One region of the Bradyrhizobium sp. Cp5.3 genome, then DNA from elsewhere that is predicted to be linked to it. Evidence: predicted binding sites of a transcription regulator. Region 1 holds the regulator's gene; each other region holds the start of a gene.
The links. The regulator PhoB, encoded in region 1, activates phosphate uptake and scavenging genes when phosphate is short. The targets are predictions, from matches to a motif close to TGTCATNNANCTGTCAT.
Positions count from the first base shown of each region.

Region 2: the regulator PhoB is predicted to act here: its motif matches at 3,553-3,569, upstream of K289_RS0110585 (DUF47 domain-containing protein).
Region 3: the regulator PhoB is predicted to act here: its motif matches at 4,450-4,466, upstream of K289_RS0106470 (glycerophosphodiester phosphodiesterase family protein).
Region 4: the regulator PhoB is predicted to act here: its motif matches at 4,473-4,489, upstream of K289_RS0123055 (alkaline phosphatase).

Region 1 is NZ_AUFA01000001.1:241,108-249,021, forward strand. It holds gene K289_RS0101145 (Hsp33 family molecular chaperone) at 1-286, opposite strand, end outside; gene argF (ornithine carbamoyltransferase) at 527-1,447, opposite strand; gene K289_RS0101155 (aspartate aminotransferase family protein) at 1,447-2,649, opposite strand; gene K289_RS0101160 (GcrA family cell cycle regulator) at 3,105-3,617, shown strand; gene phoB (phosphate regulon transcriptional regulator PhoB) at 3,857-4,564, opposite strand; gene phoU (phosphate signaling complex protein PhoU) at 4,579-5,295, opposite strand; gene pstB (phosphate ABC transporter ATP-binding protein PstB) at 5,307-6,128, opposite strand; gene pstA (phosphate ABC transporter permease PstA) at 6,125-6,970, opposite strand; gene pstC (phosphate ABC transporter permease subunit PstC) at 6,975-7,914, opposite strand, start outside.
Region 2 is NZ_AUFA01000005.1:119,453-127,366, forward strand. It holds gene K289_RS0110570 (peptide chain release factor 3) at 1-1,391, opposite strand, end outside; gene sugE (quaternary ammonium compound efflux SMR transporter SugE) at 1,549-1,863, shown strand; gene K289_RS0110580 (inorganic phosphate transporter) at 1,856-2,860, opposite strand; gene K289_RS0110585 (DUF47 domain-containing protein) at 2,866-3,510, opposite strand; gene K289_RS0110590 (branched-chain amino acid ABC transporter permease) at 3,669-4,637, opposite strand; gene K289_RS0110595 (branched-chain amino acid ABC transporter permease) at 4,639-5,502, opposite strand; gene K289_RS0110600 (ABC transporter substrate-binding protein) at 5,576-6,799, opposite strand; gene K289_RS0110605 (ABC transporter ATP-binding protein) at 6,837-7,583, opposite strand; gene K289_RS0110610 (ABC transporter ATP-binding protein) at 7,576-7,914, opposite strand, start outside.
Region 3 is NZ_AUFA01000003.1:240,841-248,754, forward strand. It holds gene K289_RS0106445 (MBL fold metallo-hydrolase) at 1-74, shown strand, start outside; gene K289_RS0106450 (NADPH-dependent FMN reductase) at 257-808, shown strand; gene K289_RS0106455 (septum formation initiator family protein) at 1,021-1,338, shown strand; gene K289_RS0106460 (GAF domain-containing protein) at 1,548-2,507, shown strand; gene adh (aldehyde dehydrogenase) at 2,809-4,326, shown strand; gene K289_RS0106470 (glycerophosphodiester phosphodiesterase family protein) at 4,552-5,949, shown strand; gene pdhA (pyruvate dehydrogenase (acetyl-transferring) E1 component subunit alpha) at 6,120-7,142, shown strand; gene K289_RS0106480 (pyruvate dehydrogenase complex E1 component subunit beta) at 7,172-7,914, shown strand, end outside.
Region 4 is NZ_AUFA01000018.1:961-8,874, reverse strand. It holds gene K289_RS0123080 (HlyD family secretion protein) at 1-102, shown strand, start outside; gene K289_RS0123075 (DHA2 family efflux MFS transporter permease subunit) at 99-1,718, shown strand; gene K289_RS0123070 (SDR family oxidoreductase) at 1,944-2,681, shown strand; gene K289_RS0123065 (nitronate monooxygenase family protein) at 2,745-3,746, shown strand; gene K289_RS0123060 (hypothetical protein) at 3,854-4,273, shown strand; gene K289_RS0123055 (alkaline phosphatase) at 4,579-6,153, shown strand; gene K289_RS0123050 (aldo/keto reductase) at 6,343-7,161, shown strand; gene K289_RS0123045 (hypothetical protein) at 7,232-7,456, opposite strand; gene K289_RS0123040 (hypothetical protein) at 7,551-7,914, opposite strand, start outside.

The DNA.
Region 1 (7,914 bases):
CCGGGCCGTCGGTCTGGGCCTGGAGAATGAAGCGGCCCTCGAATTTCAGCGCCGTGCCGAGCAGCGTCGTCAGCACGATGGCCTCGCCGAGCAGCTTGCCAACCGGCGCAGGATAGTCGTGCTTGGTCAGGATCTCGTCGAGCGCCGGACCAAGCCGCACCAGGCGGCCGCGCACGTCGAGCGCGTCGACCTCGTAAGGCAGCACCGCATCATCGATCGGAACCGCTGATGGCGCGCGAACCGGGCCTTCAGGCCCGGTTTTCATGTCAGGGGATTGAAAAACCATGGCGCTCTATCTGGGGTCGGAGGAGGTGGAATGGAAGGGGTTCGGAGCAACGTGTTCCGAACGTGCGTGACGGCACAACGATACGCGAATTCGGTGTCGTCCTGGCGAAAGCCAGGACCCATAACCGCAGGACCCATAACCCCAGGGAGGAGTTGTGACGCGAGATGACAATTGCCAATCCTCGCCAAACGAAAGCCGGTGGTAATGGATCCTGGCTTTCGCCAGGACGACGATCCAAACCTACTTCACCGCGTCGAAACACCAGGCCAAGATGCCCTTCTGCGCATGCAGGCGATTTTCGGCCTCGTCGAACACGACCGATTGCGGGCCGTCGATTACCTCGTCGGTGACCTCCTCGCCGCGATGGGCGGGCAGGCAGTGCATGAACAGCGCATCGGACTTGGCCAGCGACATCAGCTTCGAATTGACCTGGTAGGGCTTGAGCACGTTGTGACGGTGCTCGCCTTCCTTGTCGCCCATCGACACCCAGGTGTCGGTGACGACGCAATCGGCGCCGCGCACGGCGGCTTCCGGATCGGTACCGAGCACGATCGGGGCGCTGGTCGCCTTGATCCAGTCACGCATCGCCTTCTTCGGCGCGAGCTCCGGCGGGGTTGCGACATTGAGCTTGAACTTGAAGCGCTCGGCGGCATGCGCCCAGGACGCCAGCACGTTGTTGTCGTCGCCGGTCCAGGCCACCGTCTTGCCTTCGATCGGGCCGCGATGCTCCTCATAGGTCATGAGGTCGGCCATCACCTGGCAGGGATGCGAGCGCCGCGTCAGCCCGTTGATGACGGGCACGGTCGCATTCGCCGCGAGCTCAAGCAGCGCGTCGTGATTGAGGATGCGGATCATGATCGCATCGACGTAGCGCGACAGCACACGCGCGGTGTCGGCGATGGTCTCGCCGCGGCCGAGCTGCATCTCGGCGCCGGTGAGCATGATGGCCTCGCCGCCGAGCTGGCGCATGCCGACGTCGAACGACACCCGCGTACGGGTCGAGGGCCGCTCGAAGATCATCGCGAGCGTCTTGCCTTCGAGCGGCTTGACCGGCTGATGCGCCTTCTGCTTCGCCTTCATTGCGGAGGAGGCGGCGAGCATCCGCTTGAGCTCCGACAACGGGAGCTCATTGATATCCAGAAAGTGCTTCGGCTTGCTCATCAGCTTGCCGCCCGTTTGTTACCGGACAGCGCGGCGCAGGCCCGCTCGAGCCGCCCGACACTGTCCTCGATCTCGGCTTCGGTGACGATCAATGGCGGCAGGAAGCGCACGACATTGTCGCCGGCCCCGACGGTGAGCAGCTTCTGATCGCGCAGCGCGGCGACGAGATCGCCGGAGGGCACCACGGCCTTGATGCCGATCAGGAGCCCCTCGCCGCGAACCTCGCTGACGACGTCGGGATGACGATCGATCACGGACGCGAGCTTCTGCTTGAGCAGCAGCGACATCTTCTGCACGTGGTCGAAGAAGCCGGGCTTGAGCATGACGTCGAGCACCGCATTGGCGGCGGAGATCGCGAGCGGATTGCCGCCGAAGGTCGAACCATGCGAGCCGGGTGTCATGCCGGAGGCCGCTTCCGCGGTCGCGAGGCAGGCGCCAATCGGGAATCCGCCGCCGAGCGCTTTCGCCAGCGACATCACGTCGGGCGTGACGCCGAGGCGGCGGTGCGCGAACAGATCGCCGGTACGGCCCATGCCGGTCTGCACCTCGTCGAATGCGAGCAAGAGGCCACGCTCGTCGCAGAGTTGGCGCAGCGCCTTGAGGAATGCCGGCGTCGCCGAGCGCACGCCGCCCTCCCCCTGGATCGGCTCGATCAGGATGCCGGCAGTCTGCGGACCGATCGCCTTCTTGACGGCGTCGAGATCGCCATGCGGGACCTGGTCGAAGCCTTCCATCGGCGGACCGAAACCTTCGAGATATTTTGCCGAGCCCGTCGCAGCCAGCGTCGCGAGCGTGCGGCCATGGAAGGCGCCCTCGAAAGTGATCATGCGAAAGCGCTCGGGATGCCCCTTCGACGCGTGATAGCGGCGCACGACCTTGATCACGCATTCCAGCGCTTCCGCACCGGAATTGCAGAAGAACACGAAGTCCGCAAAGCTCTCGTTGCAGAGGCGGCTCGCAAGACGTTCGCCATCCGGGCTCTGGAACAGGTTCGACATATGCCAGAGTTTCGTCGCCTGCTCCTGCAGCGCCTTGACCAGCACGGGATGGGCATGGCCGAGCGCGTTCACCGCGACGCCGGACGTGAAGTCGAGATAGCGCTCGCCATTGGTGGCAATCAGCCAGCAGCCTTCGCCGCGCTCGAAACCGATGTCGGCCCTGGCGAAAACGGGAAGCAGATGCGGCGCGGCGCTCTTGGTCATGGCTGTCACTTGGTGTTGAGGACGGCCTCAACGCGCATTGCGCAGCGCACCAATGACCGTCCCGGAAAACGAAACGTGCCGCCTTTTCAGGGCGGCACGTGAGGGCATCTTATGCCTGGCAGAACGGGAGTCAATGCCGCCGGCAAGCCTCGGGAAACGCAGAATCCGTAGTCTTGCGGTGCCTATTTTGTGGTGGTTTCGCTACGGAACATGTGGAAGCGAGTCGGCGGACTCTTGCGCGTGAGTCACGCCATATTGTAGCGTTTGGCTTGTCAGATACGACATCTCGTGCAGCGGTTCTGATCCTCTAAGTCCTCATGTACCGGCGTAAACGTTCGGGCGTTCTAGTCGCGCCCGGCGAGCCTTAAGGGATTCTGGCGGCACGGGTTTTTCGAGGCTTAGGCAATCGCTGCGAGGCCCCAGGATGGCTGGCGCGCGGCGAGGGAAAGGGTGCAATGACGGTTTTGACCTGGTCCGACGATCGCGTCGAGCAGTTGAAAAAGCTCTGGGAGGCCGGACTTTCGGCCAGCCAGATCGCAGCCGAGCTCGGCAATGTGACCCGCAATGCCGTGATCGGCAAAGTGCACAGGCTCGGCCTGTCCGGCCGCGCCAAGAGCCCGTCTTCGGCAGCTCCGCGGCCGCGCAAGGCGCGTCCCGCGCAGCACATGATGCGGGTGTCCCGTCCGATCTCGCGCGGCAACACCGCGCTGGCGCAGGCCTTCGAGGTCGAGGTGGAGCCCGATCCGGTCACCTACGACAACGTGGTGCCGATGAGCCAGCGGCTGTCGCTGCTCGAGCTGAACGAGGCGACCTGCCACTGGCCGGTTGGCGATCCCTCGAGCCCGGATTTCTTCTTCTGCGGCGGCAGGGCGCTCTCGGGCCTGCCCTACTGCGCCCAGCACTCGCGCGTCGCCTACCAGCCGGCAGCCGACCGCCGCCGCGCCCCGGCGAAGCCGGGCACGCGCTGAGCTAGCTTTCGTCGACGATCAGGATGAGGCCGTCACGCGACGACGGCCCAGTCAAACTCCGCGTCGTCTCGGCGAAAGCCGGGAGCCATTACCGCCAGCGGATGTGATGACGGGGACTCGGAGTTACCCTCTTCGCGCAACAACTGCGCCCTGGGGCGATGCGTCCCGCGCCCCGTGCGCAATTGCGCACCAGGCCCGGACGACGAGATTGTGGCGACAGCCCGCCAACCTGTCAGACCTTAAGTCTGCTCCGCCTTCGCGAAACGATCATCCAGCGCATAGCCGGCACCACGCACGGTGCGGATCGGGTCCTGTTCGCGGCCGAGATTGAGCAGCTTGCGAAGGCGGCCGATATGCACGTCGACAGTGCGCTCGTCGATGTAGATGTCGCGGCCCCAGACGCTGTCGAGCAGCTGCTCGCGCGAGAACACGCGGCCCGGATGCTCCAGGAAGAACTCCAGGAGGCGATACTCGGTCGGACCGAGATCGATCGGCCGGCCCGAACGCGCCACGCGGCGCTTTTCGCGGTCGAGCTCGATGTCGCCATAGGCGAGCACCGTGGCGAGCCGCTCGGGGCTTGCACGTCGGAGCAGACCCTTCACGCGCGCCAGGAGCTCCGGCACCGAGAACGGCTTGACGATGTAGTCGTCGGCGCCGGTCGCAAGGCCACGTACCCGCTCGCTCTCCTCGCCGCGCGCGGTGAGCATGATGATCGGGAGCTGCTTGGTCTCGGGCCGGGCACGCAACCGCCGGCACAGCTCGATGCCGGACAGGCCCGGCAGCATCCAGTCGAGCACGATCAGATCGGGTATGTGTTCCTTGAGGCGGGTGTCGGCATCGTCGCCGCGCATCACCGTCTCGACGTCATAGCCGTCGCCTTCGAGGTTGTAACGGAGCAGCTCGGTCAGAGCTTCTTCGTCTTCAACCACCATAATGCGTGCGCCCATGGGGTCGTCGCTCCTTAGCTATTCGGGACCGTCGTGGCGAAGGTCGTCATGTCGCCCTTCGGCCGCTTGTCGGCGATGGCCTGGCCTTCGATCATGTAGAACACGGTTTCGGCAATGTTGGTGGCGTGGTCGCCGATCCGTTCGATGTTCTTGGCGCAGAACATCAGGTGGATGCAGAAGGAGATGTTGCGCGGATCCTCCATCATATAGGTGAGGAGCTCGCGGAACAGCGAGGTGCAGATGGCGTCGACTTCCTCGTCACCCTTCCACACCGCCATCGCCGCCGGCAGATCGTGCGCGGCATAGGCGTCCAGCACCGACTTGACCTGCTGCTGCACGAGGTCGGTCATATGCTCCAGGCCGCGGAACAGCTTGAGCGGATGAAAGTCCGTCTCCAGCGCTGCGACGCGCTTGCCCATGTTCTTGGCGAGGTCGCCGATGCGTTCGAGGTCGGTCGCCACGCGCATCGCGCCGACGATCTCGCGCAGGTCGACCGCCATCGGCTGGCGGCGGGCGATGGTCAGGACGGAGCGCTCCTCGATCTTCTTCTGCAGCGCGTCGATCTCGGTATCACCGGCGACCACACGTTGACCGAGCGCGACATCGCGGCGGATCAGCGCATCGACGGAATCGACGATCATGCGCTCGGCGAGCCCGCCCATCTCCGCGACCAGCCGGGTGAGCTCCTGCAGGTCGGTGTCGAAGGCCTTTGCGGTGTGTTCGGAACCCATATCCTGTCTCCTCAGCCGAAGCGGCCGGTGATGTAATCCTGCGTGCGCCGATCGGTCGGCGACGTGAAGATCTTGCTGGTGTCGTCGAACTCGATCAGCTCGCCGAGATACATAAAGGCGGTCTTGTCGGAGACGCGCGCCGCCTGCTGCATGTTGTGGGTGACGATCGCGATCGTGTAATTCTCGGACAGCTCCTGGATCAGCTCCTCGACCTTGGCGGTCGAGATCGGGTCCAGCGCCGAGCAGGGCTCGTCGAACAGGATCACCTCGGGCCGCACCGCGACGGTGCGCGCGATGCAGAGGCGCTGCTGCTGGCCGCCGGAGAGCGAGAGGCCCGAGGCGTTGAGCTTGTCCTTGACCTCGTTCCAGAGCGCGCCGCCGCGCAGCGCCTTCTCGACGCGGTCGTCCATCTCGGACTTCGATATCTTCTCATAGAGGCGGATGCCGAAGGCGATGTTCTCGTAGATCGTCATCGGGAACGGCGTCGGCTTCTGGAACACCATGCCGACGCGGGCGCGCAGCAAATTGAGGTCGAGCTTGGGATCGAGAATGTTGGTCTGGTCGAGCATGAGCTGACCGGTGACGCGCTGACCCGGATAGAGGTCGTACATCCGGTTGAAGATGCGCAGCAGGGTCGACTTGCCGCAGCCCGACGGGCCGATGAACGCCGTGACGCGGTTGGTGCCGAGCGTGAGGTTGATGTTCTTCAGCGCGTGGTGCTCGCCGTAATAGAAGTTGAGGTTGCGCACCGTCACCTTGGCCGGGGCTTCCGGCAGCGGTTGCTGCGACGCCAGGTGACCGTTGGCACTCACGGATACGGAAAGATCGGTCATTTTGCGGTCCTCTCGGCGCCAAGGATGCGCGCGCCAATGTTCAGGGCAAGCACGGTGAGCGTGATCAGCAGCGCGCCGCTCCAGGCAAGCTGCTTCCAGTAGGCGTACGGGCTCTGCACGAAGTTGTTGATGGTGACCGGCAGGTTCGCCATCGTCTTGTTCAGGCTCAGGCTGAAGAACTGGTTCGACAGCGCGGTGAAGAGCAACGGCGCGGTTTCGCCGGCGACGCGGGCGGTCGCCAGCAGCACGCCGGTGATGAGGCCGGAGCGCGCGGCACGGTAGGCGATCCGCTTGATCACCAGCGAGCGCGGCAGGCCGAGGGCGGAGGCCGCTTCACGCAGCGCATTCGGCACCAAGAGCAGCATGTCCTCGGTCGTGCGCAGCACCACCGGGATCACGATCACGGCGAGCGCGAGACTGCCGGCGATTGCCGAGAAACCGCGCATCGGCACCACCACCGCACCGTAGATGAACAGACCGATGATGATCGAGGGCGCGCTGAGCAGGATGTCGTTGATGAAGCGGATCACCGAGGTCAGCTTGTCGTTGCGGCCGTACTCGGCAAGGTAGGTGCCGGCGAACAGGCCGAGGGGCGCGCCGATGCCGACGCCGAGCACGGTCATGATGAGCGAGCCGACGATTGCGTTGAGCAGGCCGCCTTCGTTCGAGCCGGGCGGCGGCGTGTTCTCGGTGAAGATCTGGAGGTTGAGCCCGGCCAGGCCGTTGTAGAGCAGCGTGATCAGGATCAGTGCAAGCCAGGTGACACCGAAGGCGGCGGCACCAATGCAGAGTCCACGGATGACGATGTCCTTGCGGCGGCGGCGTGCGTAAATCGGGTTCATGGCGTTACTTCCCCGCCTTCTTTTCGAGACGCAGCAGCATCAGCCGCGCGCCTGCGAGCACGAAGAATGTCAGCACGAACAGCAGCAGGCCGAGCAGGATCAGGCCGGACTGGTGCAGGCCGTCACTTTCTGCGAACTCGCTGGCGATCGCCGCCGAGATCGTGGTGCCCGGCGCGAAGATCGACGAGGAGATCCGGAACGAGTTGCCGATGATGAAGGTCACCGCCATGGTCTCGCCGAGCGCGCGCCCCAGCGCCAGCATGACGCCACCGATGATGCCGACGCGGGTGTAGGGGATCACCACGCTGCGGACGACTTCCCAGGTGGTGCAGCCGACGCCGTAGGCGGCCTCTTTCAGCACCGGCGGCACGGTCTTGAACACGTCGACCGAGATCGAGGTGATGAAGGGCAGTACCATGATCGCCAGGATCAGCGCGGCGTTGAACAGGCTGAGATAGGACGGTGGCCCCGCGAAGATCGCGCCCAGCACGGGAACGCCGTCGAAGATCCTGATCATGAAGGGCTGGAAGGTGTTGGCCAGGAACGGCCCCAGCACGAAGAAGCCCCACATGCCGTAGATGATCGAGGGAATGCCGGCGAGCAACTCGACCGCCATGCCGATCGGGCGGCGCAGCCATTGCGGGCACAGCTCGGTGAGGAAGATCGCAATGCCCAGACCGACCGGGATGGCGATCAGCATCGCGATGAAGGAGGTCACGAGCGTGCCGTACATCGGACCGAGCGCGCCGAGCACGGGCGGATCGGCGGACGGCGCCCAGCGCTGCGTCCACAGGAACGAGAAGCCGTATTCCTTCATCGCCGGGAAGGCACCGACGATCAGCGACACGATGATGCCGCCGAGGATGAGGAGGACCGAGATCGCGCTGAGACGCGTGATCCAGTAGAAGGTGAGGTCACCCAGCTTGAACGCGCTCAACGCCTTG
Region 2 (7,914 bases), on a different contig from region 1:
GCATATTCGGCCTCCAGCCGCGCCTTGAGCACGTCGAGCTGCAGCGCGCCGACCACGCCGACCAGAGCAGGCGCGCCGTCGCGCGGGCGAAACACCTGCACGACACCCTCTTCCGACATCTGCTGCAGCGCTTCCTTCAGCTTCTTCGCCTTCATCGCGTCGGTGAGACGGACGCGACGGACGATTTCCGGCGCGAAGCTCGGCACGCCGACGAAGGTGAAATCCTCGCCTTCGGTCAGGGTGTCGCCGATGCGCAAGGTGCCGTGATTGGGAATGCCGACGACGTCGCCGGCAAAGGCTTCGTCCGCCACCGAGCGATCCTGCGCGAAGAAGAATTGCGGGCTCGAGAGCGGCATGCTCTTGCCGGTGCGCACCAGCTTGGCCTTCATGCCGCGGCTGAGCTTGCCGGAGCACAGCCGTGCAAAAGCGATGCGGTCGCGATGGTTCGGATCCATGTTCGCCTGGATCTTGAACACGAAGGCGCTCATGCGCGGATCGGTTGCCTCGACCTTGCGCTGGTTGCTCTCCTGCGCGCGCGGCTCGGGCGCGAACTTTCCGAGCCCCTCCAGGAGGTCGCCGACGCCGAAATTGCGCAGCGCGCTGCCGAAATAGACCGGCGTCAGATGGCCCTCGCGAAACGCTCCAAGCTCGAACGGCTTGGAGGCCTCGGTGACGAGCTCCAGCTCGTCCTTCACGGCTGATACGTCGAGATTCGCGTTAAGCTTTGCGAGCTCCGTGATCTCGATCTGCTGCGCCGCGCCAGTCTTGGCGCCGCCGCCTTCGAGCAGGCGTACGCCGCCATTGACGACGTCATAGGTGCCGAGGAAGTCACGGCCGCGGCCGACCGGCCAGGTCATCGGCGTGGTATCGAGCGCGAGCGTCTTCTCGATCTCGTCGAGAAGCTCAAAGACGTCGCGGCTCTCGCGGTCCATCTTGTTGATGAAGGTGATGATCGGGATGTCGCGCAGGCGGCAGACCTCGAACAGCTTTCGCGTGCGTGCCTCGATGCCCTTCGCCGCGTCGATCACCATCACGGCGGAATCGACCGCCGTGAGGGTCCGATAGGTATCTTCCGAAAAGTCCTCGTGGCCCGGCGTGTCCAGCAGGTTGAACACGAGCCCCTCGAATTCGAAGGTCATCACGGAGGTGACGACCGAGATGCCGCGCTCGCGCTCGATCTTCATCCAGTCCGAGCGCGTGTTGCGTCGCTCGCCCTTGGCCTTGACCTGGCCGGCAAGATTGATGGCGCCGCCGAACAGCAGCAGCTTCTCGGTCAGCGTGGTCTTGCCCGCGTCAGGGTGGGAGATGATCGCAAAGGTGCGCCGCCGCGCCACTTCGGCGGCAAGCGGGGAACGGGCCGGCGATTCGGCTGGAGTGGCGATGTCGGACATGGCGGGAGCGTTTGGCAGGGAAAACGGGCCTGATCAAGCCTCATTTGGTGATTGCAGAGCCGTCTGACCAGCCCCATATCGGCCCTGGGAAGGACGACCTTTCGCCGATCAGCCACATCAGCCGCGGGGACGACCCTGCCTTGAACGGAGGGTCGTCATGGCCTGGACCATATTGTTCGTCGCCGGTCTTTTGGAGGTCGCCTGGGCGATCGGGCTGAAATACACCGAGGGTTTCACCAAGCTCGTTCCGTCGGTCCTTACGCTCGCAGCCATGGCCGGAAGCGTCATCCTGCTCGGTCTCGCCCTGAAATCGCTCCCGATTGGAACCGCCTATGCGGTCTGGACCGGCATCGGCGCGGTCGGCACCGCGACATTGGGAATCATCCTGTTCGGCGAGCCGGCCGCCGCATTTCGCCTCGCCAGCATCGGACTGATCGTCGCAGGGATCGTCGGGCTGAAGCTCGTCACTTGAAAATCTGGACCGCCCACCAGCTGAGCGCCGCAACGATCGCGGACGCCGGGATGGTGATCACCCAGGCGTAGACGATCGAGCTTGCGACGTTCCAGCGCACCGCCGAGACACGTCGCGCGGCGCCGACGCCGACGATCGCTCCGGTGATGGTGTGGGTGGTCGAAACGGGGACGCCGAGGAAGGTCGCCATAAACAGGGTCGCGGCACCGCCGGTCTCAGCGCAAAAGCCCTGCATCGGCGTCAGCTTGGTGATGCGCAGGCCCATGGTGCGCACGATGCGCCAGCCCCCCATCAGCGTGCCCAGCGCCATCGCCGCCTGGCAGGACAGCACCACCCAGAACGGCACGTAGAATTCGCCGTCGTGGCGGCCCTGCGAAAAGAGCAGCACGGCGATGATGCCCATGGTCTTCTGCGCATCATTGCCGCCATGGCCGAGCGAATAGAGCGAGGCGGAGGCGAATTGCAGGATGCGGAAGGCGCGATCGACCGCGAACGGTGTCGAGCGCACCGACGCCCAGGACACGATCGCAACCAGCATCATCGCAAGCAGGAAGCCGATCAGCGGCGACAGCACGATTGCCAGCACGGTCTTGGACAAGCCGCTCCACACCGCCGCCGAGATTCCCGCTTTGGCCATGCCGCCACCGATGAGGCCGCCGATCAGGGCATGCGACGACGAGGACGGGATGCCGAGCGCCCAGGTGACGAGGTTCCAGACGATGGCGCCGACGAGGGCCGCGAAGATCACCTGGGCATCGACGATCGAGGGATCGATGATGCCGGTGCCGACGGTCTGGGCGACGTGCAGGCCGAACACCATGAACGCCACGAAGTTGAAGAAGGCGGCCCACAGCACGGCAAATTGCGGCCGCAACACGCGGGTCGAAACGATGGTCGCGATCGAATTGGCGGCATCGTGCAGGCCGTTCAGGAAGTCGAACAGCAGCGCGACAGCGATCAGTCCGACCAGAACGGGAAGACCCAAAGCGAGATCCACGGCGCCTAGACCTGCTCGATGACGATGCTGTTGATCTCGTTCGCGACGTCGTCGAAGCGGTCCGCGACTTTTTCGAGGTGGTCGTAGATCTCGCCGCCGACGATGAAGTCCATTGCGTTGCCGTCGCGGTGCTTCAGGAACAGTTCCTTCATCCCGATGTCGTGGAGGTCGTCGACACGGCCCTCCAATTTGGTCAGTTCTTCCGTGATAGCCGTCAGCATCGCAACGTTCGGACCGATCGATTGCAGCAGCGGCAGCGCGCGCCCGACCAGATTGGCACATTCGACCACGAGGCCGCCGATCTCGCGCATCGGCGGCTCGAAATCGCGGACCTCAAACAGTATCACCGCTTTCGCCGTCTGCTGCATCTGGTCGATGGCATCGTCCATCGACGTAATGAGGTTCTTGATGTCGCCGCGGTCGAACGGTGTGATGAAGGTGCGGCGAACGGCCGTCAGCACCTCACGCGTGACGTTGTCAGCCTCGTTCTCGAACTGGCTGACGCGCTGGCAATAGAGCGGTGTCTCCTCACCGCCCTTCAAGACGCCCTGGAGAGCAATGGCGCCCTGGATCACGGTCTGGGCATGGCGGTCGAACAGTTCGAAAAAGCGCTCTTCCCTGGGGAGGAGAGCGCGAAACCAACGCATCATGGGGATAGGCTACCGGTTGGAAATGGCCAGGCCCGAACAGGCCGTCACAAAACTGTCATAGACCATTTTCGACCCGCGCGCGTGTCATTCGCACGCCCGCGGAACCGGATCGTCCACCGCTTTCGCATCCAGGCCTAAATTATAGCCAGATCAATATCTTAGAGCGAACGACGAAGGTAATGCGCGATCTCGCCAATGACGCCGCGGCGGAAGGTGAGCACGCAGATTACGAAGATCCCGCCCTGGATCACCGTCACCCACTGGCCGAAGCTCGCCAGATATTGCTGCATGGCGATGATCACGAAGGCGCCGACCACCGGCCCGAAGATGGTGCCGAGACCGCCGACCAGCGTCATCAGCACGACTTCGCCGGACATCGACCAGTGCACGTCGGTGAGCGAGGCGTTCTGCGCCACGAACACTTTCAGCGATCCGGCAAAGCCGGCCAGCGTGCCGGACAGCACGAAAGCCAGGAACTTGTACTGGTCGGTCCGGTAGCCCAGCGAGATCGCCCGCTGCTCGTTCTCGCGGATCGACTTCAGGACCTCGCCGAAGGGCGAGTTGATGATGCGATAGATCAGCAGGAATCCGGCGAGAAAGCCGACCAGCACGACGTAGTAGAGAACGGTCGGCTTCGACAGATCGAAGACGCCGAACAGGTGCCCCTGCGGAATGCCCTGGATGCCGTCCTCACCATGGGTGAACGGCGCCTGGAGGTAGATGAAGTACAGGAGCTGCGACAGCGCCAGCGTGATCATCGAGAAATAGATGCCCTGGCGGCGGATCGAGATAAAACCGGTCACGATCGAGAGCAGGAAAGCAGCGGCGACGCCGACGACGATGCCGAGCTCCGGCGGCAGCCCCCACACCTTCAGCGCATGCGCGCTGCAATAGCCGGCGGTGCCGAGGAACATCGCGTGGCCGAACGACAGCAGGCCGCCATAGCCGATCAGCAGGTTGAACGCGCAGGCGAGCAGCGCGAAGCACAGCGCCTGCATCACGAAGAACGGATAGATGCCGGTGAACGGAACGGCGGCGAGCAGCAGCGCCATCACCACGAACACGATCATCTCGTCGCGCATCGCGCGCGGAGTTACCGGCAACGTATCGTCTGTCAAGGCTGTCATATCAGGCCGCCCTTCCCGTCAGTCCCGTCGGCTTCACCAGCAGCACCAGCACCATCAGGACGAACACGACGGTGTTGGAGGCCTCGGGGTAAAAATACTTGGTCAGGCCCTCGATCACGCCGAGCGCGAAACCCGTGATGATCGATCCCATGATCGATCCCATGCCGCCGATCACGACCACCGCGAAAACGACGATGATGAGGTCGGCGCCCATCAGCGGCCGCACCTGGTTGATCGGCGCCGACAAGACGCCCGCGAGTGCCGCAAGGCCGACGCCGAGGCCGTAAGTGAGCGTGATCATGCGCGGCACGTTGATGCCGAAGGCACGCACCAGCGTCGGATTTTCCGTCGCTGCGCGCAGGTAAGCGCCCAGCCGCGTCTTCTCGATCAGGAACCAGGTCGCAAGGCACACGACGAGCGAGAAGATGACGACCCAGCCGCGATAGACGGGCAGGAACATGAAGCCGAGGTTCATGCCGCCCTTGAGCTGGTCCGGAATGGCATAAGGCAGGCCGGATGAGCCGAAATAGTTCTGGAACACGCCCTGCACGATCAGCGCGATGCCGAAGGTCAGAAGCAATCCGTAGAGATGGTCGAGGCCGGTCAGCCATTGCAGCATGGTCCGTTCCAGGATCATGCCGAAGATGCCGACGATGATCGGCGCGATGATCAGCGCCCCCCAATAGTTGATGCCGCCGAGGTTCAGCAGGAAATAGGCGACGAACGCGCCCATCATGTAGAGCGCGCCATGGGCGAAATTGATGATGTTGAGCATGCCGAAGATCACGGCAAGCCCGAGACTGAGCAGCGCGTAGAACGAGCCGTTGATCAATCCCACCAGTAGCTGTGCATAGAGAGCCTGCATCGATCGCGCACCCAGTCCCTTCGGCGTTCCCTCAAACTTGCCCGCAGGCCGACAAGGCCTGCGGGCCGTTAGCTTACTTCTTCAGCAGCGCGCATTTGCTTTCAGACAGCGGCGTGAAGGCCTGGTCGCCCGGCACCGTGCCGACCAGCTTGTAGAAGTCCCACGGTCCCTTGGACTCGGCGGGCGTCTTCACCTCGAACAGATAGGCATTGTGGATGGTACGGCCGTTGGGCTGGATCTCACCCTTGCCGAACAGATCGTCTTCGGTCGGCATCGACTTCATCTTCTCGACGACCTTCGCGCCATCATGCGGATTGCCGCCGAGCGCTTCCAGCGCCTTGAAATAGTGACGCAGGCCCGAATAGACGCCGGCCTGCACCATGGTCGGCGGCGCATTGTTCTTCATCCGCGCGGCGAAGCGCTTCGAGAATGCCCGGGTCTGATCGTTCATGTCCCAGTAGAAGGTCTCGGTGAAGTTCAGGCCCTGCGCCGTCTCGAGACCGATCGCCTTGACGTCGGTGAGGAACAAGAGCAGTGCCGCGAGCTTCTGGCCGCCCTTCACGATGCCGAACTCGGCCGCCTGCTTGATCGAATTCGTGGTGTCGCCGCCGGCATTGGCAAGGCCGATGATCTTGGCCTTGGAAGCCTGCGCCTGCAGCAGGAAGGACGAGAAGTCCGGCGTGTTGAGCGGGTGCTTGACCCCGCCGACGACCTTGCCGCCGTTAGCGGTAACGACCGCGGTGGTATCACGCTCCAGCGCCGCGCCGAAGGCGTAATCGGCGGTCAGAAAGAACCAGGTGTCGCCGCCGGCCTTCACCAGCGCCTGCCCGGTGGTGTGGGCGAGCATGTAGGTGTCGTAGGTCCAGTGCACGGTGTTGGGCGAGCACTGCGCGTTGGTCAGGTCCGAGGTCGCCGCGCCCGAGTTGATGTAAGCGCCGTTCTTTTCCTTCACGACGTTGTTGACGGCGAGCGCCACGCCGGAGTTCGGCACGTCGACGATGACGTCGACCTTCTCCACGTCGAACCACTGGCGTGCGATCGCGGTGCCGATGTCGGGCTTGTTCTGATGGTCGCCCGAGATGACGTCGATCTTCCAGCCCTTCGCCGTGAGGCCGGAGTCTTCGACGGCCATTTGCGCGGCCAGGGTCGAGCCGGGGCCGCCGAGATCGGCATAAAGACCGGACTGATCGGACAGCGCGCCGATCTTGACGGTCTTGTCCTGCGCGGAAGCGACGCCTGCTGCGGCGAACGTCAGCGCGGTGCTCAGCAGAAATGACGCAATCGACCTGGTCTTCATGCAACTTTCCCTTTTTGAAGTTTCTCGTTTGGCAGCTCTAGACGCCGAGATAGGTGTGGAGCTTGTCCATGTTGGCGGCAAGCTCCGAATTCGCAAATCCATCAATGATCTTGCCGTGTTCGACCACGTAATAACGGTCCGCAACGGTGGATGCGAAGCGGAAGTTCTGCTCGACCAGGAGGATCGTAAAACCCTCCTTCTTGAGCCGTGCAATGGTGTGCCCGATCTGCTGGATGATGACCGGCGCCAGTCCTTCCGTCGGCTCGTCCAGCATCAGGAAGCTTGCGCCGGTGCGCAGGATGCGCGCGATCGCGAGCATCTGCTGCTCGCCGCCGGACAGCTTGGTGCCCTGGCTGGTGAGGCGTTCCTTCAGGTTCGGAAACAGCTCGAAGATCTGATCGAGCGGCAATCCCCCCGGCCGCACCACCGGTGGCAGCAGCAGATTCTCGCGCACGTCGAGGCTGGAGAAGATGCCGCGCTCCTCCGGACAGAGCGCAATGCCCATGCGCGCGATCTTGTCCGAGGTCGCGCGGGTGATCTCCTGATTGTTGAATTTCACCGAGCCGGTGCGCTTGCCGATGATACCCATGATCGACTTCAGCGTGGTCGTCTTGCCGGCGCCGTTGCGCCCGAGCAGGGTGACGACCTCGCCCGCGTTCACGTCGAAATTGATCCCGTGCAGGATGTGGGACTCGCCGTACCAGGCTTCCAGGTTGCGAACCCCGAGGATGTTGCCGCCGGTTGCGGCCTTTGCCGGAGCTTCCGCGGTTGCAGTCTCAGGCATGACCGGCTCCCAGATAAGCTTCCTTGACGCGCTCGTCCTTGGTGAGATCGGCGTAATTGCCCTGCGCGAGCACCTGCCCGCGCGTCAGCACGGTGATGATATCGGAGAGATTGGCGACGACGCTCAGATTATGCTCCACCATCAGGATGGTATATTTCGCCGAAATCCGCTTGATCAGCGCCGCGATCTTGTCGATGTCCTCGTGGCCCATGCCGGCCATAGGCTCGTCCAGCAGCATCATCTCCGGGTCGAGCGCGAGCGTGGTTGCGATCTCCAGTGCGCGCTTGCGCCCATAGGGCATCTCGACCGCCGGCGTATTGGCAAACTCGCT
Region 3 (7,914 bases), on a different contig from region 1:
CCTCGGTGGGCCATGTCGAGAAGGACGGCGCCAAATATCGCCTGATCCCGTCGGCCTGGAATCCGACGATCTGATTCCGGTTCGAGATTTGCACGAAAGATCGGGCCGCCTCTTGGCGGCCTGATTGTTTTGGGAAAGGGTTCATTTCCGCGAACGCAGCGTTTCCAAATCGGAACGGTTCATGCACTTGCATCCTCCCGAGGAGGTGGATTAAGTGCGCGGGCCCGTTTCCCGCTTAGAGGTTCAAGGACAACCCATGGCCTATCACATCGTCACGCTCGTCGGCAGCCTGCGCAAAGAGGGCTTCTCGATCAAGATCGCCAATGCTCTCGCCAAGCTTGCCCCGAGCTCGCTCTCGCTCGAAGTGGTGACGCCCGCGGGCATCTCCTTCTTCAACCAGGACCTCGAGGGCGCGCCGCCAGCCGACTGGCTGGCCTTCCGTGAAAAACTCCAGAAGTCGAACGGCGTGCTGTTCATCACCCCCGAATACAATCGCTCGATCCCGGGCGTGCTGAAGAACGCCATCGATGTCGCCTCGCGGCCGTATGGCAAGAGCTCCTTCAACGGCAAGCCGGTCGGCATCATCTCCAACTCGCCGGGCCCGCTCGGCGGCGTCAGCGCGGCCAAGCATCTCCAGAACATCCTGCCCGGTATTGCCGGCCCGATCCTGCAGCAGCCGGAGATCTACCTGAACGGCGTCGGCGACGCCTTCGACGCCGCGGGCAACCTGACCAAGGACTCCCTGAAGACCGTGTTGCAGCAGTACATCGACGCCTTCGCCGCACACGTGGCGAAGAACCAGGGCTGATCCGTCTACCCTTCGGAGCACGCCGGAGGTCCTCATCCTGAGGAGGCCGCGTAGCGGCCGTCTCGAAGGATCGCCGCGGGAAACACCAGGGCCTTCATGGTTCGAGACGGCGCTTGCGCGCCTCCTCACCATGAGGGTCTGCCAGCGTCGTCGGGGCGGGGGTGGGCAGGGAATTAGCACTCCCTTAACCAACGTGTCCCATCTTGCCGGACATGGTCACCCGTGCGCGCCTCAAATCGATCCTGACCGGCCTTGCCCTCTACACGATGGCCGCCGCGATCGTCGGTTATTTCGGCATCAACGCTTATACCGGCAAATACGGCCTGAACGCGCGCCAGGAACTCGACCAGGAGATCATCGCGCTGACCAGCGAGTTGGCGCAGCTTAAGCGCGAGCGCACCAGGAGCGAGCAGCGGGTGTCGCTGCTCCGCTCGCAAAAGCTCGATCCCGACATGCTGGACGAGCGGGCGCGCTTTCAGCTCGACTACGCCAATCCGCATGATCTGGTTCGGATGAACCCGACGAACTGACGCTTTCCGAAGCTTCCGAAACCGGCGCCGAAACCTCGCGGCGTGGCTGCCATCGCACCGAAATTTGTAGGACCGCGGCCAGATTGCCGCCTTGACGGCAGCGCGGTGACGGGGGCATGGCTTGGCGGAGCGCAGGGTTGCCTAAAGTTGACGCAGATCAACTGGGCCGTGCGGGTACCGCCTAGACTGCTTCCCGGAGGAAACCAGTGATGAATGGGCCAATGTCCCGGCATCACGCGGCCCGCGTCGAGGCCGCCATCACGTCAGGCCAAGCGGCGCGTTCCGCGCTGGTGGCCTCGTGGCGCCGTTCGTCCCGACTGCATCATCTGGATCCTGCCGGCCGCAACCTGCCGCTGCGGCTGAGCGAAGCAGAACTGCGCGAGGCGCGTGAACGCATCGCGCCGCTTCTGGCTGCCGCGCAGGGGGCGATGGACCGGCTCTATCAGGCGGTCGGCGCGGCCGGCTGCTGTGTGCTGCTCGCCGACGGCGAGGGCGTTCCGGTCGATCGTCGCGGCACCCCGGCTGACGACGCGACATTTCAATCCTGGGGCCTGTGGACCGGCGCGCTGTGGAGCGAGGAGCACGAGGGCACCAACGGCATCGGCACCTGCCTCGTCGAGCAGCGGCCGCTGACGATCGACCGCGACCAGCACTTCTTCACCCGCAACACGCTGCTGAGTTGCACGGCCGTTCCGATCTACGACCATGACGGGATGCTTGCCGGTGTGCTCGACGTCTCCTCCTGCCGCGCCGACCGGACTGACGCCTTCTCCAGTCTGATCGCGCTTGCGGCTGGCGAAGCCGCAAAGCGTATCGAAGCCGATCTGTTTCGCCGCGCCTTTGCCCATGCCCGCATCGTGCTGACGCCTGCATCGGACGGCCAATGCAGTGGCCTTGTCGCGGTCGATGCGGATGATCTCGTGATAGGCGCGACCCGGTCCGCCCGGCTGGGACTCGGGATCGCACCCGGGCGTCCGTTGCAGCCGGTGCCTGCGGCCGATCTTCTCGGCGGCGATGCGGCGCACGATCACCTTGCCGGCGGTCAGCGTGCGGTGTTGCAGCGGGCGCTCTTGCGCGCAGGCGGCAATGTTTCGGCCGCCGCCAAGGCCCTCGGCGTCAGCCGCGCCACGCTGCATCGAAAGCTGAAGCGGTTCGATCTGAAGCACTGAGCTTCGATTTTTTTTCTCAATCGTCATTGCGAGCGTAGCGAAGCAATCCAGAATCTTTCCGCAGAGGGACTCTGGATTGCTTCGCTACGCTCGCAATGACGGTGCGGCGCGAGCGCTCTCCTCAGGATGAGGTCGGAATGCGTGGTGGCCGCGTCAGCTGTCGCAGAACTGCGACAGGTCGGTCTGACCATCGCTTCCGCCCGGGCTGACAGAAAAACTCTCCCGCGACATCGTTGGCGCAAGTCGCACAGGCGCAAACGCACGCGACGAATTGCACAAACAGCAACATCGGGAGTGATCAATGAACAAGGTGGAATTCCTCAACGTCACCCAAGTTCCGTTCGCCGCACGCTATGACAATTTCATCGGCGGCAAGTTTGTTGCGCCGATCTCCGGCAAATACTTCGACAATGCCTCGCCGGTGAATGGCCAGATCGTCTGCAAGATCGCGCGCTCCGACCATCAGGACGTCGAGGCCGCGCTCGACGCAGCGCACGCCGCCAAGGCCGCATGGGGACGCACCAGCGTCGCCGAGCGTGCCGCGATCCTGAACAAGATCGCGGACCGCATGGAAGAGAATCTGGAGCGCCTTGCGATTGCCGAGACCTGGGACAACGGCAAGCCGATCCGCGAAACCCGCGCCGCCGACCTGCCGCTCGCGATCGATCACTTCCGCTATTTCGCCGGCGTCGTGCGCGGCCAGGAAGGTTCGATCGGCGAGATCGACCACGACACCATCGCCTACCACTTCCATGAACCGCTCGGCGTGGTCGGTCAGATCATTCCCTGGAATTTCCCGCTGCTGATGGCGTGCTGGAAGCTTGCGCCTGCGCTCGCCGCCGGCAATTGCGTGGTGCTCAAGCCCGCCGAGCAGACACCGGCCTCGATCATGGTCTGGGCCGAGATCGTCGGTGATCTCTTGCCGCCCGGCGTCCTCAACATCGTCAACGGCTTCGGTGTCGAGGCCGGCAAGCCGCTCGCCTCGAGCCCGCGGATCGCCAAGGTCGCCTTCACCGGTGAGACCTCGACGGGCCGCCTGATCATGCAATATGCCAGCCAGAACCTCATTCCCGTCACGCTCGAGCTCGGCGGCAAGTCGCCGAACATCTTCTTCAAGGACGTCACGGCGGAAGATGATGACTTCTTCGACAAGGCGATCGAAGGCTTCGTCATGTTTGCGTTGAACCAGGGCGAGGTCTGCACCTGTCCGAGCCGCGCGCTGGTTCACGAGGACATCTACGACCGCTTCATGGAGCGGGCGCTGAAGCGCGTCGCCGCGATCAAGCAGGGCGATCCGCGCGAGGCCGACACCATGATCGGCGCCCAGGCCTCCGGTGAGCAGCTGGAGAAAATTCTGTCCTATATCGACATCGGCAGGAAAGAAGGCGCGAAGGTCCTGGCCGGCGGCGGGCGCGCGAGCCTGAGCGGCGATCTGGCCGGCGGCTTCTATGTTCAGCCGACCGTGTTCGAGGGCCACAATAAGATGCGGATCTTCCAGGAGGAGATCTTCGGACCCGTGGTTTCGGTCACGACCTTCAAGACCGACGATGAGGCACTCGCGATCGCCAACGACACGCTCTATGGCCTCGGTGCCGGCGTCTGGAGCCGCGATGCCAACCGCTGCTACCGCTTCGGTCGTGCCATCCAGGCGGGCCGGGTCTGGACCAACTGCTACCACGCCTATCCCGCGCACGCGGCGTTCGGCGGCTACAAGCAATCGGGCGTGGGACGCGAGACCCACAAGATGATGCTCGATCACTATCAGCAGACCAAGAACCTCCTGGTCAGCTACAGCCCGAAGAAGCTCGGCTTCTTCTGATCGGCGGAGAGGGCGGCGCAACCTCGCGCCGCCCGTTCCGCCCAATGCGACAAGGCGCGGACGCTCCTTCGCCAATCCGCACATGTCCCCTGCATCTCGGGAGCTTTTGTCTAACCGGCCCGCCGTCATCCATCTGTCAGAGAATTGAGACAAGAAGCGCCGACATTATTCGGTTCGGCCCTTGTGGCATTCGAAGCGATGCTCGCCAAATGACGGAGGCTTGTCATGAAGAACAGTCGTTCACGGCGGAAGACGCGTGCTGGAGCGATGCTGCTCGGCGCGGCGGCCTTGGCGTTCTTCCCGCAATCGATAACCTTCGCACAGACCGGGTCGACTCCCGCCGGCGCCAAGCACTTCCTGACCCTTGACGGAAAGCCGCCACTGATCCTCGGGCATCGCGGCGTGCCGGGGCTGGTGGCTGAAGAGACCGAGGCATCGTATGACCTTGCCGCAGCCCTCGGGACCGACGCGCTCGAAGAGGACCTGCACCTGACCAGGGATTGCGTATTGGTCGCACGTCACAACCCGTGGCTGAGTGACAATACCAACATTGCCGAGGTGGCGAAAACCAATGCGGTGGTTGCGGCCCGCAAGCGCACGGTGCCTGGTGTGAAGGTCAAAGTGAAATGGGCCCAGTCTCCCACCAGCGGGCCTGCTGAATACCTCACTGATCTCACCGATCCGGCCGACCCCAAATCGGTGCTGAAATCGCTGATCGTGGACGGCGAAGATCATGCCAATGATTGGTCGATCACCGACTTCACCATGGCCGAGCTGAAGGACTGGATCGCCGGCACTACCTATGATGCGGCCAACGAAAGGCCGAAGATATTCAACGGCAAGTTCCCGATCATCAGCTTCCAGGACGTCATCGACATCGCCAAGGCCAAGAGCAAGGAGACGGGGCGTCCCATCGCCGTCTATCCGGAAACCAAGAATCCGACCTGGAACAATGCGCAGGCGATCGCAAATGGCTGTGGCGCGCCCGGCAGCCACCCGCTCGAGGATGCCCTGATCAAGATCATCAAGGACAACGGCCTCAATGCGAAGGACGCTCCCATCTTTGTGCAGAGCTTCGAGCCCGGCAGCCTGAAATACATGCGCAGCCATGGCCTGGAGACGCGGCAGGTCCAGCTCATCGATGGCAACGGTATCGACTTCAAGACGGGAAAGGTCCTCCTCAACAACATCACCAATTCGCGTCCGTTCGACTGGACCGTTTCGGGTGACCAACGCTTGTATGATGCGATGCTAACCCCCGAGGGCCTCGCGGAGATCAAGACCTATGCCGACGGCATTGGTCCGTGGAAGGCTTACATCGTTCCGCTCAAGGTCTCTCCCTGGAAGGACAGCAACGCCGATGGCACGCCCTTCAAGGGATCGACGCCTGAGGCATCGACGCAGGAAGCAACCAGCCTCGTTGCCGACGCGCACAAGCTTGGCCTGTTCGTGCATGTCTTCACGTTCCGGAACGAGAAGAAATATCTGGCTGCGGACTATCACGGCGATCCAAGCCTGGAATATCTCAAGTTCTTCCGTCTCGGCGTCGAGGGGGTGTTTACCGACTTCACGCATACCGGAGTTGGCGCCCGCGCAGCCTATCTGCGCGAGCTGGGCTGGTGAGGCCGGCTTCGCGGCGAGCAAATGTTGCCTGATCGGTGGCAAAGATTTTGCAATATTTCGGCCACGTTGCAGTGCGGCATAATGAAAGTCGTGGCATGGCACCCCAGCGCTTTCACACGCGTTTGACTTGGGTTAGAGAGGGCTGAAGTTTTCTCTGACCCGGAATTCCCATGGCCGCACCCAAGAAAGCCGCCGCAAGCGCTCCACAAGACAAGACCAACGGCGGCTCGCCCCCGGAATTCACCAAGGAGCAGGAGCTCAAGGCGCTCCGCGACATGCTCCTGATTCGGCGGTTCGAGGAGAAAGCCGGCCAGCTCTACGGCATGGGTGCGATCGGCGGGTTCTGCCATCTCTATATCGGCCAGGAGGCCGTGGTGGTCGGCATGCAGATGGCCCTGAAAGAGGGCGATCAGGTCATCACCGGCTACCGCGACCACGGCCACATGCTCGCCACCGGCATGGAAGCCAACGGAGTCATGGCCGAGCTCACTGGACGTCGCGGTGGTTATTCCAAGGGCAAGGGCGGCTCCATGCATATGTTCAGCGTGGAGAAGAAGTTTTACGGCGGCCACGGCATCGTCGGCGCCCAGGTCTCGCTCGGCGCCGGGCTCGCCTTCGCCAATCACTATCGCGGCAATGACAACGTCGCCGTCACCTATTTCGGCGACGGCGCGGCCAATCAGGGCCAAGTCTATGAGAGCTTTAACATGGCGGAGCTCTGGAAGCTGCCGGTGATCTTCGTCATCGAGAACAACCGCTACGCCATGGGTACGGCGGTTTCGCGCGCCTCGGCGCAGCAGGATTTTTCCAAGCGCGGTCTCTCCTTCAACATCCCCGGTCATCAGGTCGACGGCATGGACGTCCGCGCGGTGAAGGCCGCCGCCGACGAGGCGGTCGCCTGGTGTCGCGCCGGCAAGGGCCCGGTCATCCTGGAAATGCAGACCTACCGCTATCGCGGCCACTCGATGTCCGATCCCGCAAAATACCGCACGCGCGAGGAGGTCGAGAAGGTCCGTCATGACCAGGACCCGATCGAGCAGGTGCGTAACCGGCTGCTCGCGGCCAAGGTGAGCGAACAGGATCTCAAGGCGATCGATGCCGAGGTTCGCGACATCGTCAACGCCTCTGCCGACTTTGCCCAGCATGACCCCGAGCCGGATGCGTCCGAGCTCTGGACCGACGTTTATCGCTGAACGCGCGCAAGCTTTCTTTTGGAGCCGATATGCCAATTCAAGTGCTGATGCCCGCGCTGTCGCCCACGATGGAAAAGGGCAACCTCGCCAAATGGTTGAAAAAAGAGGGCGAGCAGATCAAGTCGGGTGACGTGATCGCCGAGATCGAGACCGACAAGGCGACCATGGAGGTCGAGGCGACCGACGAGGGGACGCTCGGCAAGATCCTGATCCCCGAAGGCACCGCCGACGTTGCCGTCAACACGCCGATCGCGACGATCCTCGCCGACGGCGAGAGCGCTGCCGATCTTGCGAAGGCGCCCGCACCCGCCAAGCCTGCGGCGGCAGCGCCGCCTGCCGCCGCGAAGGCCGAGGCGCCCCAGCCGAAGTCTGCTGCGCCGCAGGCCGTTGCCGAGCCTGATCCGGAAGTGCCCGCCGGCACCGAGATGGTGACGCAGACCATCCGCGAAGCGCTGCGCGACGCCATGGCCGAGGAGATGCGTCGCGATGCCGACGTCTTCGTGATGGGCGAAGAAGTTGCCGAATATCAGGGCGCCTACAAGGTCACCCAGGGCCTGCTTCAGGAATTCGGCGCCAAGCGCGTGATCGACACGCCGATCACCGAGCACGGCTTTGCCGGTATCGGCGTCGGCGCCGCGATGGCGGGCCTGAAGCCGATCGTCGAGTTCATGACCTTCAACTTCGCCATGCAGGCGATGGACCAGATCATCAACTCCGCCGCCAAGACGCTCTATATGTCCGGTGGCCAAATGGGCTGCTCGATCGTGTTCCG
Region 4 (7,914 bases), on a different contig from region 1:
GTGATGCAGCGTGTGCCCGTGAAGATCGTGGTCGACAACTGGCCGTCCGATCTGCCGGTCGGCCCAGGCATGTCGGTCGTGCCCTGGACCAAGGTACGATGACTGACATCGCGCAAGGCGGTGCCTCCGCCGGCGGCTGGTCGCCGGAACGTTCGGCGGCCGGAGGGCACAATCCTTATCTGATAGCTTTCGTGGTCTCGATCGCGACTTTCATGGAGGTGCTCGACACCACGATCGCCAACGTGGCGCTGCGCCACATCGCCGGCGGGCTCGCCGTCGGCCTCGACGAGAGCACCTATGTCATCACCAGCTATCTCGTCGCCAACGCCATTGTGCTGTCGATCTCCGGGTGGCTGTCGACCGTGATCGGCCGCAAGCGCTTCTACATGATGTGCGTGGCGACCTTCTCGGTCGCTTCGCTCTTGTGCGGCTTCGCCTGGAATCTCGAGGCGCTGGTGCTGTTCCGCATTCTTCAGGGCCTCGGCGGCGGCGGCATGGCGACCAGCGAGCAGGCGATCCTCGCCGACTCCTTCCCGCCCCACAAGCGCGGGCAGGCTTTCGCCATCTACGGCGTCGCCGTCGTGGTCGCACCGGTGATCGGTCCGACGCTCGGCGGTTGGATCACGGACACCTATTCCTGGCACTGGGTGTTTCTGATCAACGTGCCGATGGGCCTGATCTCGCTGTTTCTGGTCGGCACGCTGGTCAAGGAGCCGTCGGGTGCGGAAGAGGAGAGGGCGGAGCTCCTGAGCAAGGGCCTGCGCGTCGACTATGTCGGTTTCCTGCTGGTCGCGATCGGCCTTGGCTCGCTCGAATTCGTGCTCGACGAAGGCCAGCGCAACGACTGGTTCGGCTCGAACATGATCGTCGCCTTCGCGCTGCTCGCGGCCGTATCCTTGATCGCGCTGATCCCGTGGGAGCTGACGCGCGAGGATCCCATCGTCGACATCCGCCTGCTTGGCCGGCGGCAGTTCGGCGCCTGCTTCCTGGTCATGCTCGGCACCGGCGCGGTGCTGATCTCGACGACCCAGCTCATCCCGCAGCTTCTGCAAACCGAGCTCGGCTATACGGCGATGCTCGCCGGTCTTGCGCTGTCGCCCGGCGGCGTCGCGACGCTGGTGTTGATGCCGGTCGTCGGGCGGCTCGTGAGCGTGGTGCAACCGAAATATCTCATCATGGCGGGTGCCGCGATGGTCGCCTTGTCGATGTGGCATCTCACCGGGCTCACCGGCGACATCACCTACGGCTATGCGGCCATGGCGCGCATCTTCCTGGCGATGGGCCTGCCGTTCCTGTTCCTGCCGGTGACGACGGCATCCTACGACGGCGTGCCGCCGGACAAGACCAACCAGGCCTCCGCGCTGATCAACGTCGCCCGCAACATCGGCGGCTCGATGGGCGTGGCGCTGGCGCAGACGATTTTGGCGCAGCGCCAGCAATTCCATCAAAGCCGGCTGATCGAGCACGCCGCGCCGTCCGATATCGGCTATCAGCAGAGCATCGACGCGATGACGCGCTTCTTCGAGGCGCAAGGCTCAAATGCGACGGACGCCGCGTCACAGGCGATCGCCTGGGTCGGCAAGACCTTGCAGCAGCAGGTCGACCTTCTCGCCTATATCGACGTGTTCTGGACGCTGGCCATCATCGCGGTGCTGATGATCCCGACTGCCGCGGTGCTGCGACCAATAGACCTGCGCGCGCCGGCGCGGGGGCATTGAGGCCCCAACGTCGTCCTGACTTTCGCCAGGACGACACCGGAAATGTCGGATCTCCCGGAGCATTAGTTGGTCTGAAAAAGGAACTGACTGGAGATTTCATGATCCGGATGGTATCAACTTCCAGAATTTGACAGTTCTGTTTTAGAACTATAGCCTGCCGTTCAATCACACAGCCTGCGCGCGACGTTGATCCTGGCGTCGCGGCATTCACCGGAGGAGGCGACGTTGCCCAAGCGAAACGCCACAGCCGCCGTCATTGGCGCCGGCGACTACATCGGTGCCGAGATTGCCAAGAAGTTTGCCGCCGAGGGCTTTTCCATCTTCGCCGGCCGCCGCAACGGCGACAAGCTCGCGCCGCTGGTCAAGGATATCGAGGCCGCCGGCGGCGAGATCCACGCGCGCTCACTGGATGCGCGCAAGGAGGAGGAGATCATCTCCTTCCTCAACGATGCCGACAAGCACGCGCCGCTCGAGGTCTGCATCTTCAACATCGGCGCCAACGTCAATTTCCCGATCCTCGACACCACCGAGCGCGTGTTTCGAAAAGTTTGGGAGATGGCCTGCTATTCCGGCTTCCTTGCCGGCCGCGAAGCCGCGCGGCTGATGCTGCCGCGGGGCGGCGGCAACATCTTCTTCACCGGCGCGACAGCGTCCTTGCGCGGCGGCAGCGGCTTTGCCGCGTTCGCCAGCGCCAAGTTCGGCTTGCGTGCGGTAGCGCAGGCGATGGCGCGCGAACTGGGACCGAAGAACATCCACGTCGCGCATCTCATCATCGACTCCGGCGTCGATACTGCTTGGGTTCGGGAGCGCCGAGAGCAGCTCTGGGGCAAGGAGGCGCTCGACAATCCCGATCTCCTGATGCCGCCGTCTTCGGTCGCGGACGCCTATTGGCAGCTCTATCAGCAGCCGAAGAGCGCCTGGACCTTCGAGATGGAGATCCGGCCGTTCGGAGAGAAGTGGTGACCGCGGCGCAAAAGTCCGGCTAGACTGATCCGAACGCGAACCAAAACTCCGGGAGGCCACTACGTGAAGACCGCGATCACCGAACTGTTCGGCATCGAGCATCCGATCATCCAGGGCGGCATGCATTTCGTCGGCTTTGCCGAGCTGGCCTCCGCCGTCTCCAATGCCGGCGGGCTCGGCATCATCACCGGGCTCACGCAGAAGACACCGGAGCTGCTCGCCAAGGAGATCGCGCGCTGCCGCGACATGACCGACAAGCCGTTCGGCGTGAACCTCACGTTTCTGCCGACCTTCTCGGCGCCGCCTTATCCGGAGTACATCGCGGCCATCGTCGAAGGCGGGGTGAGGATCGTTGAGACCGCGGGCCGCAGCCCTGAGCAGTACATGCCGGCGATGAAGGCGGCCGGCATCAAGGTGATCCACAAATGCACCTCGGTGCGCCACTCGCTCAAGGCCGAGCGGATCGGCTGCGACGCTGTCAGCGTCGACGGCTTCGAGTGCGGCGGTCATCCCGGTGAGGACGACATCCCGAACATGATCCTGCTGCCGCGCGCGGCGGAGGAATTGAAGATCCCCTTCGTTGCCTCCGGCGGCATGGCCGACGGGCGCAGCCTCGTCGCCGCGCTGTCGCTGGGGGCGTCCGGCATGAACATGGGCACGCGCTTCATCGCCACCAAGGAAGCGCCGGTGCATCAGAACGTGAAGAATGCGCTGGTCGCCGCGACCGAGCTCGACACCCGCTTGATCATGCGCGCGCTGCGCAACACCGAGCGCGTGCTGAAGAACGCCAATGTTGAGCACCTGCTGGATATCGAGCGTGAGAGGGGCGACAAGCTCAAGATCGACGATATCCACGACCAGGTTGCGGGCATCTATCCGAAAGTCATGATCGACGGAGAGATGGATGCGGGCGCCTGGAGCTGCGGCATGGTCGCGGGCCTGATCCATGACGTTCCGTCCTGCAAGGAACTCGTCGATCGCATCATGGGCGAGGCGGAAACCATCATCCGCAGCCGCCTGCTGGGGTTCCTGGACGGGACCGGTGCGGCGCGAAAGGTCGCCTGACCGTCCGTACAGTCTTAACCCTGGCGGCAATTGGCCGCTGGAATTGCCCGAGGCGCCTCCTAAATAGGGGTAAATTGTCCCTATTAATCAAGTTTCAGGAGGCGTCCGTGGTCCTGAAAGGCGCTCACTTTGCTCTTGCTGCCGCCCTCGTGCTCGCGTGGGGTGGCATCTCGCGCGCCGCTGACTACAAGCCCGACGAATATCTGAGCCTCGATCTATCCAAGGCCGTGCTGTCGCCGAAGCGGCTCGGGCCGGAGACGCAGTTCGCGCCGGTCGCGCTCGAGGCCCGTGGCGGCAATGACGCGCAGGCGCGCATCGAACCGATGGACGTGCCGAAGAAGGTTGCGGCCGAGCGCGTGCACGTGCCGGCGCCGAAGGTCGCTCGCGCCAAGAGCGCCCAGCCACGCGGCGCCGCGCGCACCAAGCTCGCGCAGCGTCACGGCAACCCGCTGGACGCGCAGGCGATGGACACCCGTATCCAGACCTGGCCGTGCCGTTCCGGCGGCATCTGCAACTGGAAGCGCTAGAGCGTTGACTGATGTTGCTTCACCTCGCCCCGCTTGCGGGGAGAGGTCGGAATTCAAGCGCAGCTTGAATTCCGGGTGAGGGGGACTCTCCGCGAGTCTAACTCTCATCGTCCCTGCGGAGACTCCCCCTCACCCCAACCCTCTCCCCGCAAGCGGGGCGAGGGAGCGCACTCTTGCCACGGCTGCAGCCCGGCGGACACGTCATCCACGCGTCGCAAAACCGTAGGCGCGGAGTCAAGAAACCGTAAGGATAGGAGTCAAGGAGCGCAGGCACCTTCCGTCGCGATTCGACGAAGGTCTCCTGAATGGCAACGCTCCGCGCTTCGCGCGCATGGACCCGGCGACAATTCCTGAACCGCTCCGCCTCCACTCTCGCCATTGCCTCGCTCGGCACGCTCGCCACCCCCTACATCGGCCGCGCCGCCGACCGTCCGCAGATCGCGGGCGGCATCCAGTCGGGGGACGTATCGGACGGCTCTGCCGTGATCTGGGCGCGCGCCGATCGCCCTGCGCGGATGCAAGTCGACTATTCGACCGTCGAAAGCTTCAAGACCATTCTTGCGACGACATCAGGCGATGCGTTGCCCGAAGCCGACTTCACCTCAAAACTCCTGCTGAATGACCTGCCGTCCGGGCAGGACATCTTCTACCGTGTGCGCTTCGACGACATTGCATCGGGCATTGCCGGCGAAAGCCGCATCGGCCATTTTCGAACTGCGCCGGCCGCAGGCCAGTCGGTCTCATTCGTGTGGTCCGGCGACGTGGCGGGGCAGGGCTGGGGCATCGACATGTCGCGCGGCGGCTATCGCAGCTACCGCACTATGCTCGACAATCGCCCGGACTTCTTCATCCATTCCGGCGATCACATCTATGCCGACTGCACCATCCCCTCCGAACAGAAGCTGCCGAACGGCGAGCTCTGGCGCAACGTTGTGACCGAGGAGAAGTCAGAGGTCGCGCACACGCTGGCGCAGTTTCGCGGCAACTACAAATACAATCACCTCGACGAGCATTTTCGCGCCTTCCACGCTGAGGTGCCGATGTTCGCGCAATGGGACGATCACGAGGTCACCAACGACTGGTCCCCGACCGGCAGCTACGACGCAGCCGGCTATGAGGCCGATGGCACGCCGCGCTTGGTCGCGCGCGCTCGCCGCGCCTTCTTCGACTTCATGCCGATCCGCGATATCGGGACGCGGCTGGGCCGGGTCTATCGACGCATTGCTTACGGCCCGCTGCTCGACGTCTTCATGATCGACATGCGCAGCTTTCGCGATGGCACCTGGAACAAGGGTGATGACCATCGCGGCTGGATTCTTGGCGCCGAGCAGCTCGCCTGGCTGAAGCGGGAGCTCGCCGCTTCGCGCGCGACCTGGAAGGTGATCGCGGCCGACCTGCCGATCGGCCTGATCAGCCTAGACGCGGTCGCACTCGGCGATGGCCCGCCTGATCGGCGCGAGCATGAGATTGCCGACCTTCTCGCGTCCATCAAGCGCGCCGGTGTTCGCAACGTCGTCTGGCTCACCGCCGACATGCACTACACCGCCGCGCATTACTATGATCCGAACAAGGCGCAGTTCAGCGATTTCGAGCCGTTCTGGGAGTTCGTCTCCGGCCCCCTGCACGCCGGGACCTGGGGCCCGGGCGAGCTCGACAACACCTTTGGCCCAGTCGCGATGTACCAGAACGGATGTAGCGAGGCGCAGGGCGAGAATCTTGCGCCCTGCTTCGGACTACAGTTCTTCGGCCGCGTCGACATCGATGGCGAGACTGCGGTGATGACCGTGACGCTGAAAGATGTCGACAACCGCGACCTCTGGTCAGTCGACATCGTGCCGCACCCGCAACCACGTCCGGCCGTGGTGGCGCAGCATTCGTAAGGGACGGGGAGCTATCACCACGAGCGTCACGGCCCGGGCAAGACGTTGGGAAGCTCCTAACCCGATCTTGATTGGCCGCCTCGCGGCCGCCGCGCTATAGTATTCGCTCCCGCCACCTCTTTTCCATCACCGAAGAGTCTGCTCACGCGGCGCCGCCGCGCGTTCGGCGGAATACGTCAGGAGCTTTTCATGGATAATCTGAAGACCCAGGGCATCAGCCTGCCCAAGCTAGGCCTCGGCACCTTCCGCATGGAGGGCGATGCCTGCCGCGCCGCGGTCGAGAGTGCGCTGTCACTCGGCTATCGCCATATCGACACCGCCGAGATGTACGCCAATGAGGAGGCGATCGGCGCCGCGATCGCGGCTTCCCGCGTGCCGCGCGGCGAGCTGCATGTCACGACCAAAGTCTGGTACGAGAACCTAAAGCCCGACGCGATTCGCCGCGCCTTCGACGCCAGCCTGAAAAAACTCCGACTCGACCATGTCGACCTTTATCTCGTGCATTGGCCGTCCAAAGCCGCGAACTGGGGCGCGGTGTTCGAGACGCTGATGGAGCTGAAGGAGGAGGGGCGCACGCGGGCCATCGGCGTCGCCAATTTCCCCGCCGCGCTGCTCAAGACCGCCATCGAGGACATCAAGGCTCCGATCGCCTGCAACCAGGTCGAATATCACGCGATGCTCGATCAATCGAAGGTGTTGGCCTATCTCGCGGCCAAGTCGATTCCGCTGGTCGCCTATTGCCCGCTGGCGCAGGGGCGCTTCGCCACAGATCCGGTGCTGAGCGAGATCGGCGCGAAGCACAACGCGACTGCCGCGCAGGTGGCGCTGAAATGGCTCGTCGATCAGGATGGCGTCGCTGCGATCCCGAAGGCGTCGCGGCGCGAGAGCCAAGAGGCCAATCTTGATGCGCTGAAGATCACACTCGACGATGCCGACCGCAGGAAGATTGCCGCGATGCCGAAGAACATTCGCTGCGTCGATCCAGCTTTCGCGCCGGCCTGGGATTAGGTGTGTCCATGTCTGACGTTTCGGACACGCAAAGAAATGGCCCCTCATGGGGCCATTTCCACGTTGCGCATTAGTAGTCCATGTGGCGATGGCTGCGCTTGATCACCACGACGTTGTCGCCGTGATGGCGCCAGCCGCGATGCATGCCGTAGTCGCGATGCTCGCGGAATTCGGCCCGGGCGCCGTAAGGGCCGTGATGATGGCGCTTGATCACCACCGTCTCCGCACTCGCCAGCGTCGGCGCCACGATCGCAAGCGCACCGAGAGCCGCGACGACGTAGCCAAGCTTCTTCATGATGTCCTCCTCCAATGAATGCAAATCTAAACCGCGCATACGCGCGAACGTTCCGGAGGAGCTGCGGGAGAATTCTGAACGGATGTTCAGGTGGCTAATCGCAGCGATGCTGTGCAGGCGTCGGCGCGCCAGTCTTGACGTATTTGCCGTCCCTGATGGTGTAGTCACCGCGTTCGCTGCGATTGTAGATCGCGCGCAGGCCGCCATCCTTGGACAGCAGCAGCCCGAACTCGCGCGCCTGATGCAGGGATGGGAAGAACACCATCAGATTGAGCAGGCCCTCCGCATTGATCGAGGCGGCCACGACTTCGCTCTCATCCTTGGCCTCGCCGAAATTGCGCCGGTACATCACCCGGCGGTCGGGTCCGATCTCGTAAGTCAGCACCGCACCCCTGTCGCGGCCGGGCGGCAGCGCGCAGTCGACCGACCATGAGCCGAGCAGGCCCCATTGCTCGACC